DNA from 3 places in the Rhodoferax sp. BAB1 genome. Region 2 is predicted to be linked to each of the others. Evidence: predicted binding sites of a transcription regulator. Region 2 holds the regulator's gene; each other region holds the start of a gene.
What was found. The regulator FNR, encoded in region 2, switches genes on or off when oxygen is low (the NO sensors DNR and NnrR bind a similar motif). The targets are predictions, from matches to a motif close to TTGATNNNNATCAA.
Positions count from the first base shown of each region.

Region 1: clpB (ATP-dependent chaperone ClpB) is a predicted target of FNR. The motif match lies at 1,524-1,537, and genes of this name have one in related genera.
Region 3: HTY51_RS15140 (TraR/DksA family transcriptional regulator) is a predicted target of FNR. The motif match lies at 1,566-1,579, and genes of this name have one in related genera.

Region 1 is NZ_CP054424.1:1,883,915-1,887,142, forward strand. Features, by position in the region: gene clpB (ATP-dependent chaperone ClpB) at 1-1,453, opposite strand, end outside; gene HTY51_RS09025 (flavin-dependent oxidoreductase) at 1,826-3,079, opposite strand; gene HTY51_RS09030 (tripartite tricarboxylate transporter substrate binding protein) at 3,084-3,228, opposite strand, start outside.
Region 2 is NZ_CP054424.1:1,318,252-1,321,479, reverse strand. Features, by position in the region: gene hemN (oxygen-independent coproporphyrinogen III oxidase) at 1-1,283, opposite strand, end outside; gene fnr (fumarate/nitrate reduction transcriptional regulator Fnr) at 1,407-2,129, shown strand; gene HTY51_RS06400 (hypothetical protein) at 2,151-2,444, opposite strand; gene HTY51_RS06395 (FixH family protein) at 2,469-2,744, opposite strand; gene ccoG (cytochrome c oxidase accessory protein CcoG) at 2,757-3,228, opposite strand, start outside.
Region 3 is NZ_CP054424.1:3,138,785-3,142,012, reverse strand. Features, by position in the region: gene HTY51_RS15150 (mandelate racemase/muconate lactonizing enzyme family protein) at 1-619, shown strand, start outside; gene HTY51_RS15145 (hypothetical protein) at 656-1,093, opposite strand; gene HTY51_RS15140 (TraR/DksA family transcriptional regulator) at 1,139-1,510, opposite strand; gene HTY51_RS15135 (DUF2946 family protein) at 1,628-1,984, shown strand; gene HTY51_RS15130 (SCO family protein) at 2,119-2,679, shown strand; gene HTY51_RS15125 (DsrE family protein) at 2,726-3,145, shown strand; gene HTY51_RS15120 (copper chaperone PCu(A)C) at 3,190-3,228, shown strand, end outside.

The sequences.
Region 1 (3,228 bases), 570 kb from region 2:
TGATCTGGACCTTGACCTTCTCGATCTCTTCGCGCACATGCTGGCTGCCCTGGGCCTGGGCCTTCTCGGCTTTCCAGATCTCGTCGTAGTCGGCGATCTCCTTCTGCAGCTTGCCGATCTCTTCCTGGATCAGTTCCAGGCGCTTTTGCGAGGCCTCGTCCTTTTCCTTTTTCATGGCCTCGCGCTCGATCTGCAACTGGATCAGGCGGCGGTCGAGCTTGTCCATGACTTCGGGCTTGGAGTCGATCTCGATCTTGATCTTGGCGGCAGCCTCGTCGATCAGGTCGATGGCCTTGTCGGGCAGGAAGCGATCGGTGATGTAGCGGTGGCTCAGCTCGGCCGCGGCCACGATGGCCGGGTCGGTGATGTCGACGCCGTGGTGCACCTCGTATTTCTCCTGCAGGCCGCGCAGGATGGCGATGGTCTGCTCCACCGTGGGCTCGCCCACCAGCACCTTCTGGAAACGACGCTCCAGCGCGGCGTCCTTCTCGATGTACTTGCGGTATTCGTCCAGCGTGGTGGCGCCGATGCAGTGCAGTTCACCCCGCGCCAGCGCGGGCTTGAGCATGTTGCCGGCGTCCATGGCGCCTTCGGCCTTGCCCGCACCCACCATGGTGTGCAGCTCGTCGATGAAAAGGATGATGCGGCCTTCGTCCTGCGCCACTTCCTTGAGCACGGCTTTCAGGCGCTCCTCGAACTCGCCGCGGTACTTGGCGCCGGCCAAGAGGCCCGCCATGTCCAGCACCAGCACGCGCTTGTCGCGCAGGGTCTCGGGTACTTCGCCGTTGACGATGCGCTGGGCCAGGCCTTCGACGATGGCGGTCTTGCCCACGCCGGGCTCGCCGATCAGCACGGGGTTGTTCTTGCTGCGGCGTTGCAGCACCTGGATGGCGCGGCGGATCTCGTCGTCGCGGCCGATCACCGGATCCAGCTTGCCGGAACGGGCGCGCTCGGTCAGGTCCAGGGTGTATTTCTTCAGGGCTTCGCGCTGGCCTTCGGCCTCCGGGTTGTCCACGGACTGGCCGCCGCGCACGGCTTCGATGGCGCTCTCAAGGCTCTTGCGGGTCAGGCCGTTGGCCTTGGCCAGGTGGCCGATGTCGCCCTTGTTGTCTGCCACGGCCAGCAGGAAGAGTTCGCTGGCGACGTACTGGTCGCCACGCTTGATGGCCTCTTTCTCGGCCGCCTGCAGCAGGCTGACCATGTCGCGGCCGACCTGCACCTGCTCCTGGCCTTCCACTTGCGGCAGCTTCTTCATGGCCGCCTCGGCGGCGGCCTGCAGGCCCTGCACGTTGACGCCGGCACGGGCCAGCAGGGCCTTGGGGCCGTCCTGCTGCTGCAGCATGGCCACCAGCAGGTGGGCCGGTTCGATATAGGCGTGGTCATTGCCCAGGGCCAGCGTCTGCGCTTCGCCCAAGGCTTCCTGGAATTTGGTGGTGAGTTTGTCGATCCGCATGAAATCCTCCGGTTGCAGCCCAGCTTTGGGTGCATGGTAGAGATTTCAAGTCATGGGAGCGATTTCTTTCTTGACCGGCATCAAATATGTGTTGGCCCGGCAGGCTTCGGTGCCATGCCGGCTGGGTTGGCACGTCGGCGAAATGCGGACTTCCCAGGTGCGCCAGCCGCTCAGGAAGGAGTCGGGGGTGCGGGGACGTCCGGACGCAGGCGCCATTCGCGGTCGCCCTCGCGGCGGCGGACCCGCACGGTGTTGACGAAAAGATGTCAGCACCCAGACCTGCGACGTCCGCGAGCGTGCGCCGGAGTACGGATCTCCCCGTACCCCCGGCGTGCCAACCAGGCCGGCGTGGCGCCAGCCTAAAGTAGAAACTCAGGACGGCTTGACAGCCTCCTGCGAGAACCCGGCCACGCGCTTGTAGTTCTCGGAGATCTGGCGCAGCTCTTCCTGGCTGATCAGGTCATCGATATGGCGGAAGGGCTTGCCGCCGCTGAGTTCATCGACCTTGATGTTGATGAAGTCCGGCGGCGTGCTGCGGTTGGTGCGCACCACACGCGCGGTGGGTTCCACCCGGGCCTGGTCGTAGATCTGCAGGGCGGCCTGCGCATCGGGGGTGACGGCCAGCAGCTCGGCCAGGGTGCGCGCGTCGATCAGGCCCTGGGCCGCGCCATTGGAGCCGCGCGGGTACATGGGGTGGGCGGCGTCGCCCATGAAGGTGACGCGGCCGAAAGTCCAGCGGGCCACCGGGTCCTTGTCGACCATGGGGTACTCGAGGATGTGCTGGGCATTGGCGATGAGGGCGGGCACATCGAGCCAGTCGAACTTCCAGTCGGCGTAGATGGCCTCGAAGTCGGCCTTGTTGCCCGGGCGGTTCCAGTCGTTCATGGCCTCGCCCTCGTGCTGGATCTCGGCCATCCAGTTGATGAGCTGATTACCCTGCCCGTCCACGTTGTCGACGATGGGGTAGATCACCAGCTTGCCGGTGTGAATCGACCCCACGCGCATATAACTCTTGCCCGTCAGGATGGGCTTGTGCACGGTGACACCGCGCCAGGTGTTGATGCCGGCGAAGGCCACTTTCTCGTCCGGGTAGAACTGGCGGCGGATGGTGGAGTTCACGCCGTCGCAGGCGATGACGATGTCGGCGCGCACGCTGGGGCGCTTGTTCCCTTTGGTATCGACGAAGTGCACGGTGGCGCCCATGGCGTCCTGCTCGACGCCGGTGCAGCGGTGGTCGGTGTGGATGCGGGCCGGGCCGATGCGGGCCAGCGCCTCCTCGAACAGGATGCGGTGCAGCTTGCCGCGGTGGATGCCCACCTCCGGAAAAGGATAACCGGCATGCCGTCCGCGCGGCTCCCGGTAGATGTACTGGCCGTAGCGGTTGAAGAACACGCTCTCCAGGTTCTCGATGCCCACGGCCTCCAGCTTGCTTTGCACGCCCAACGCGGCCAGCTCGCGCATGGCGTGCGGCAGCAGGGTGATGCCCACACCCAGTTCCTTCACCTCGGGCACAGCCTCGTACACCTCGCAGGCGATGCCGCGCTGGTGCAGGGACAGGGCCAGGCCCAGACCGGCCACACCGCCGCCCACGATGGCGATGCGGGTGTCCTGATGCAGCTCACCCATGGGCTTACTCTGCCTGGATGTTGTTGCGCCGGATGACGGCGCCCCAGCGCGGGTAGTCCCGGTTCACGATGTTGCCCAGCTCGGCCGAGCTGGACGATTCGGCCAGCAGGCCGGCCTTGCCCAAGGCGTTGGAGATTTCTGGCAGTTTC
Region 2 (3,228 bases):
TCATCCAGCGTCACCAGGCCCTGCTCGGCCAGTTCATGCATGGCCTCGAGCTCGGGGGCGAAGTAGGACTTGAAGTCGATCAGGTAGGCCAGGTTGACCGATTCGAACAAGACCTCTCCCTGGCACATCAGCGCCATGATGACGGCACGGCGCACGAGATCATCGCGCGAGAGCGCCAGGCCGCGCACCACCGCAAAGCGGCCGTGGTCGATGGCGTCGTAGTACTCCTCCAGCGTCTTGGCGTTCTGGCTGTAGGTGGCGCCGATGCGGCCGATGGACGAGACGCCCAGGCCGATCAGGTCACAGTCGGGCTGGGTGCTGTAACCCTGGAAATTGCGGTGCAGCCGGCCCTGGCGCTTGGCCACGGCCAGGGCATCGTTGGGCAGGGCGAAGTGATCCATGCCCACGTAGACATAACCCGCCCCCATGAAACGCGCCATGGCATCGGTCAGCATGGCCACCTTGCCCGCCGCGCCCGGCAACTCGGCGATGGCGATGCGGCGCTGCGGCTTGAAGCGCTCGGGCAGGTGGGCATAGGCGTACAGGGCGATGCGGTCCGGCCGCAGTTCGTTGACCTGCTGGATCGTGCGGGCGAAGGATTCCGGCGTCTGCTGCGGCAGGCCGTAGATCAGGTCCACGTTGACCGAGTCGAAGCCGCGCTCGCGCGCGGCCTGCACCAGGGCAAAGACCTGCTCGGCCGGCTGCACGCGGTGCACCGCCTTCTGCACGGCCGGGTCGAAATCCTGCACTCCGAAACTCAGACGGTTGAAGCCCAGCTCCGCCAGGGTGTCCAGGCGCCTGGCATCGATGGTGCGCGGGTCGACCTCGATCGAGTATTCGCCGCCTGGCGCCAGGTTGAAGCTGCGCCTGAGCATGGCCATGAGTTCGCGCAACTCGGCGTCGCTCAGGAAGGTCGGGGTGCCGCCGCCCAGGTGCAGCTGGGTGACGGTCTGGCCCACGCCCAATTGGGCCGTGTGCAGGTCCACCTCGCGGCCCAGGTAACGCAGGTACTCGGCCGCGCGGTCATGGTGTTTGGTGATGATCTTGTTACAGGCGCAGTAGTAACACAGCGACTCGCAAAAAGGAATGTGCACGTACAGCGAAAGCGGCAGCACCAGCGCCGCGGCGCCGGAGCGGCGCTGTTGCAGGGCGCGCACGTAGTCGTCGGCACCGAATGCCTCGACAAAACGGTCCGCCGTCGGATAGGAGGTGTAGCGCGGTCCGGCCACGTCGTGGCGACGCAGCAGTTCGGCAGAGACGGGCTCGACGGTAGCGACATTCATGGATGCCACTGTGCCGGGAATGGGCAAAATTCATCTTGATGTGCATCAAATGCTGCTAAGGTAGCGGCTGCAAGTCCGAACCTGCTCCAGGGAGCCACGATGTCCGATGTCAAAATACAGAGCATGAATCCGCAAACGATCAAAGTTGCCTGCTCCAACTGCAACCTGCGCGAGCTCTGCATGCCCATGGGCCTGAGCAACGATGAAATCGACCGCCTCGACGCCATGGTGGCCAACCGCCGCAAGATCAAGCGCGGCACCGCCCTCTTCCGCAACGGCGAGAAATTCAACTCGCTCTACGCCATCCGGACCGGCTTTTTCAAGACCTGCGTCGCCTCGGAAGACGGGCGCGACCAGGTGACCGGCTTCCAGATGGCCGGCGAGATCATCGGCCTGGACGGCATCGTCAACGACCACCATACCTGCGATGCCGTGGCGCTGGAGGATGCCGAGGTCTGCGTCATGCCCTTCGACCGCATCGAGGACCTGTCGCGCGAGATCAATGGCCTGCAGCGCCATGTGCACAAGATCATGAGCCGCGAGATCGTGCGCGAGCACGGCGTCATGCTGCTGCTGGGCAGCATGCGCGCCGAGGAACGGCTGGCGGCCTTCCTGCTGAACCTGGTGCAGCGCCTGCACGCGCGGGGGTTCTCGCAGTCCGAGCTGATCCTGCGCATGACACGGGAGGAAATCGGCAGCTACCTGGGTCTGAAACTCGAGACCGTCAGCCGCACTTTCTCAAAGTTCGTGGAAGACGGTATCGTCGAGGTCAAGCAGCGCCATGTGCGCATCCTCGACACCGAAGCCCTGACCCGTCTGGTCAACCACCAGACCGAGTGCCACTGAGGCCGCACGGTCCCCGCTCCTTCAGCAGCAGCCTTCCTGTTTGGGGCAGCCCTCGGGCCGCTCGTCCTGCGGCAGCGGGCACTGGTTGAGCTCGAAGGGCGACATGGCCAGCAGCGTCGTGAGCGCGCTGGACAGCATGGTGATGCCCCAGAAGACGAAGAAGGCAATGGTGTAGATGCCCTGGCGCGACAGCTCGACCGGCTGGCCGAACCAGTGCAGGTCATGCGGATCGACCATGGCGAACACCAGCATTTCCAGCAGCCCGGCGACCAGAAAGGCCGGCCAGGCAATCCACATGAACTTTTGCAGTTTCATCGTGCCCTCCTCATGTGAGCGCCTTCAAGGCTTGGTGACCGCTGGCGGTGTGCCGGTGGCCGCGTGGTTGCGTGCCTGCACGGCCGGCGCCAGGCTGGCCGGATCGGTGGCCAGCGTCTTGTTGATCTCGATGCCCTGGCGGTAATAGTCCGGGCTGAGCACGGGGTCGGGGCGGCTCACGGCCAGGTAGAGCGTGATGAAACCGGCGATCACCACGATGACCGGGCCGGCCAGCACCAGCCAGACATGGCCAAACTTCCACCAGGGTTCGGGTGGTGTCGTGCGGCTTTGATCGTTCATGCGCTTGGCTCCTCAACGGGGTACCAGGAACACCGACTTCTCGCGCAATTTCGCCGAGCTGTCGCGTGCCGTGATCTCGAAATGAATGGGGTGGGTACCGGCCGCCGCCGCCTCGTAGGGCAGCTGCAGGCGCACCGCGACCCAGCGTGACTGCGTGGAGTCGACCACGACCTCTTCCTCGGAGGCCAGCGCCAGGCCCGGCAGGCCGCTGACCGTCAGGCGGTAGTGCTGGTCGGATTCGGTGGCGTTCATGATCTGCAGGCGGTAGACGTTCTCGATCATGCCACCGGCCACGATGCGCGCCATCACGCCGCGGTCGCGCACCACGTCCACCTTGAAGGGCGTGCGCATCGCCAGGCTCACCAGCATGGCGATGCAGACCCCGGCCAGGATGGAGGTGTAGACCAGCACCCGCGGACGGAACACGTGTTTCCAGGTCTCGGCCTGCGTCCACTTGTTCTTGATGGCGTTCTGCGTCGAGTAC
Region 3 (3,228 bases), 1.8 Mb from region 2:
GATCGGCGGCGCCTCGCTGGACGAGGATCTGCGTCGTATCGACTCGATCCTGAGCGTGCTGCAGGACGGACAGAAGCTTTGCGTGGATGCCAACGGCCGCTTCGACCTGGACACCGCCATCCAGTACGCCAAGGCCCTGTCCCGGTACGACCTCTTCTGGTACGAAGAGGCGGGCGACCCGCTGGACTTCGAATTGCAGGCCACGCTGCGCAACTATTACAAGAACCCGATGGCGACCGGCGAAAACCTGTTCTCCATGCAGGATGCGCGCAACCTGATCCGTTATGGCGGCATGCGCCCCGACCGTGACTGGCTGCAATTCGATTGCGCACTGAGCTACGGCCTCGTCGAATACCTGCGCACCCTCGACATGCTCAAGGAGCACGGCTGGTCGCCCAGCCGCTGCATCCCGCACGGGGGACACCAGATGTCACTGAACATCGCCGCCGGCCTGGGCTTGGGCGGCAATGAGTCCTACCCGGACCTGTTCCAGCCCTTCGGCGGTTTCCCCGATGGCGTGAAGGTGGTCGACGGCCATGTGACCCTGCCCGATCTGCCGGGCATCGGCTTCGAGGGCAAGGCCGATCTGTACAGCCATATGCAGGCACTCTCTGCCTGATCCCGCCCGGGCGCAGGCGGGGTGCCGGCGCAGGACTCAGGCCTGGCCGTTCATCTTGTCGTGTTTCAGGAAATACTGCTTGGCCATGGCCACCAGCTGGCCGTCGCTCGGGTGGTCGCTGGTCACGACGCCGACGATGGCCTGGTCGATGGCCTTGTCGTGGCGTGCGCAATGCGCCTTGAACTCGTCCTTGGCCTGGGCCGGACCGGTCACCAGGATCTCGTGCACGCCCTTGAGGGCCTCGGCGATCGAGTGGTAGTAGGTCTCGTCGTGCGAGGCGTGGCCGCCCGCAGGGCTGTGGTGACCGCTGGCGCTGTCGCCGCGCCCTGAACCCTGGTGCGAGCCGGTGTGGCCGCCGGTGGCCTTGTGGTGGCTGCGCGATTTGATCTTCTGCGCGGCAATGTGCTCGCGATCGAACAGGATGACGTGGGCTTCGGAGCGGTCGAGCCAGACGATGGCGTGAAAGGTAGGCATGGTGGGTTCTTTCTCGGGGTCGTGAAAAGGTGAAGGGCGCGCGTTTCAGGCGCGCCGGCTGTGTTCCAGTTTGTCCTGGCAGGCGATGCAGCGCGGCGTCTCGGGCGCCGCGTGCAGGCGCGCGGCCGGGATGTCGGTGCCGCAATCGGTGCACACGCCATAGGTTCCGGCCTCGATGCGCTTGAGGGCGGCGTCCACGGCGTCGAGTTCGGCGCTCTCGCGGGCATCGAGCGTGAACTCCAGCTCGCGTTCGGTTTCCAGCTGGGCGCGTGAATCTTCCTTCTGCCCGCCGAAGTGCTCGGCCGAGGCCTGCGCGCGGCCGACGTTGCCGCCGCGCAGGCTGGCCAGCTGGGCCAGCAGGGTGCTGCGCTGTTGCAGCAATTGCTGCTTGAAGGGGGCGGTGATCTGGGTGCTCATGTCGGTCTCTCCATCAGGTATGGGTCCATCATGCGCTTGCACTCTGCGCCCGTCTTTGACACAGGTCAAGGCCGGTGCCGGCTGCGGTCCGGGCCGCGTGGGGGATAATGCGGAACCATGCAGACCCTGCGCCACGCCCGTTTCCTCGCCCGCCTCGTGCTGGTGTGGTTTGCGCTCGCGCTGGGTGTGGCCATCGCCTCGCCCCTGGTGAACCCGCAGTCCATCGAACTGGTCTGCGCCAGCGGCGGCGCCATGAAGCTGATCGTCAAGAGCGATGACGGCAGCCAGTCCACGTCCAGCCACACGCTGGATTGCCCCCTGTGTGCCACGACCGGTGCGCCACCACCCCTGGCCCAGTTGCCGCTGTCCCTGCCCTCGGCCCTGGCGCAGGCCTTGCGCCCTCTCACCGCGGCCCACATCGCCAGCCGCACCGCCGCGCCGCTGCCACCGCGCGGCCCGCCCGCACTCTCCTGAAATAGCAAGCTTGTGGTGCCTGATGCCCGCCTTTGCGCGGCAGCAGGCCGTCTCTGGTTTTTCAGGAGCAGGAATTGGCTTACTCCCTATGGGCCCGGGCCTCTTGGCCGGTGGCCGCGCTGTCACTGGTGCTCATGTTGCTGGTTTCCGGCTGTCAGCGCGCGGATGACGCCGCGCCATCGGCCAGTTTTCGCGGCATGGACATCACGGGTGCCAGCTACGGCCGTGATCTCCGTCTGCGCGATCCCGATGGGCGGGAACGCACGCTGGCCGATTTCCGGGGCAAGGCGGTGCTGCTGTACTTCGGTTTCACCCAGTGCCCCGACGTCTGCCCCACGGCCCTGAGCCGGGCGGTCGAGGCCAGGCGGCTGCTGGGTCCGGAAGGCGAGCGCCTGCAGGTGATTTTCGTCACCCTCGATCCCGAGCGCGACGCGGCTACTGTGCTGCGGGACTACACCGCCGCCTTCGACCCGACCTTTCTCGGCCTGTCTGGCGACCCGCAAGCCACACGCGGGACGGCCGACGACTTCAAGGTCTATTACAGGAAGGTGCCAACCGGCGGCTCCTACACCATGGACCACTCGACCCTGTCCTATGCCTTCGATCCGCAGGGGCGACTGCGCCTGGCCTTGCGCCACGAGCAGAACGCCCTGGACTACGCCCACGACCTGCGCCTGCTGCTGCAGGGCCGGTAATCCAGTGACCCATTTCGCGCCTTATCAATTTTTCAACGACATCACCATGAAATACCTCTCCACTCTCTTTTTCGTGCTGGCCCTGTCCATCGGCAGTGCACTTGCCCCAGCCTGGGCCGGCGACACCGACCCGCTCTTCATCAACCTCACCACCGATGAGCCGCACAGCGCCAGCATGGCCATGACCTTCGGCCTGCACCAGCATGAAAACGGCCATCCCCTGACGATCTTCCTCAATGACAAATCGGTGCTGATCGGCGCCAGCAGCCAGGCCGGCAAATTCGCCGCCCAGCAGAGGATGCTGGCCGAACTCATGAACAAAGGGGCCGTGGTGCTGGTCTGCCCCATGTGCATGAAGCACTACGGCGTGGCCGAGGCCGATCTGCTGCCGGGCCTGCAGGTCAGCAACCGAAAACTCTCGGGCGACGCCCTGTTCCGCGACAACACCCGGTCGATCAGCTGGTAAGCCGCGACCGATCAATTTCTCTCCCACCCTGAAAGGAACTCACCATGAAACGTTATGCCCTCACCCTCGCCGGCCTCGCGCTG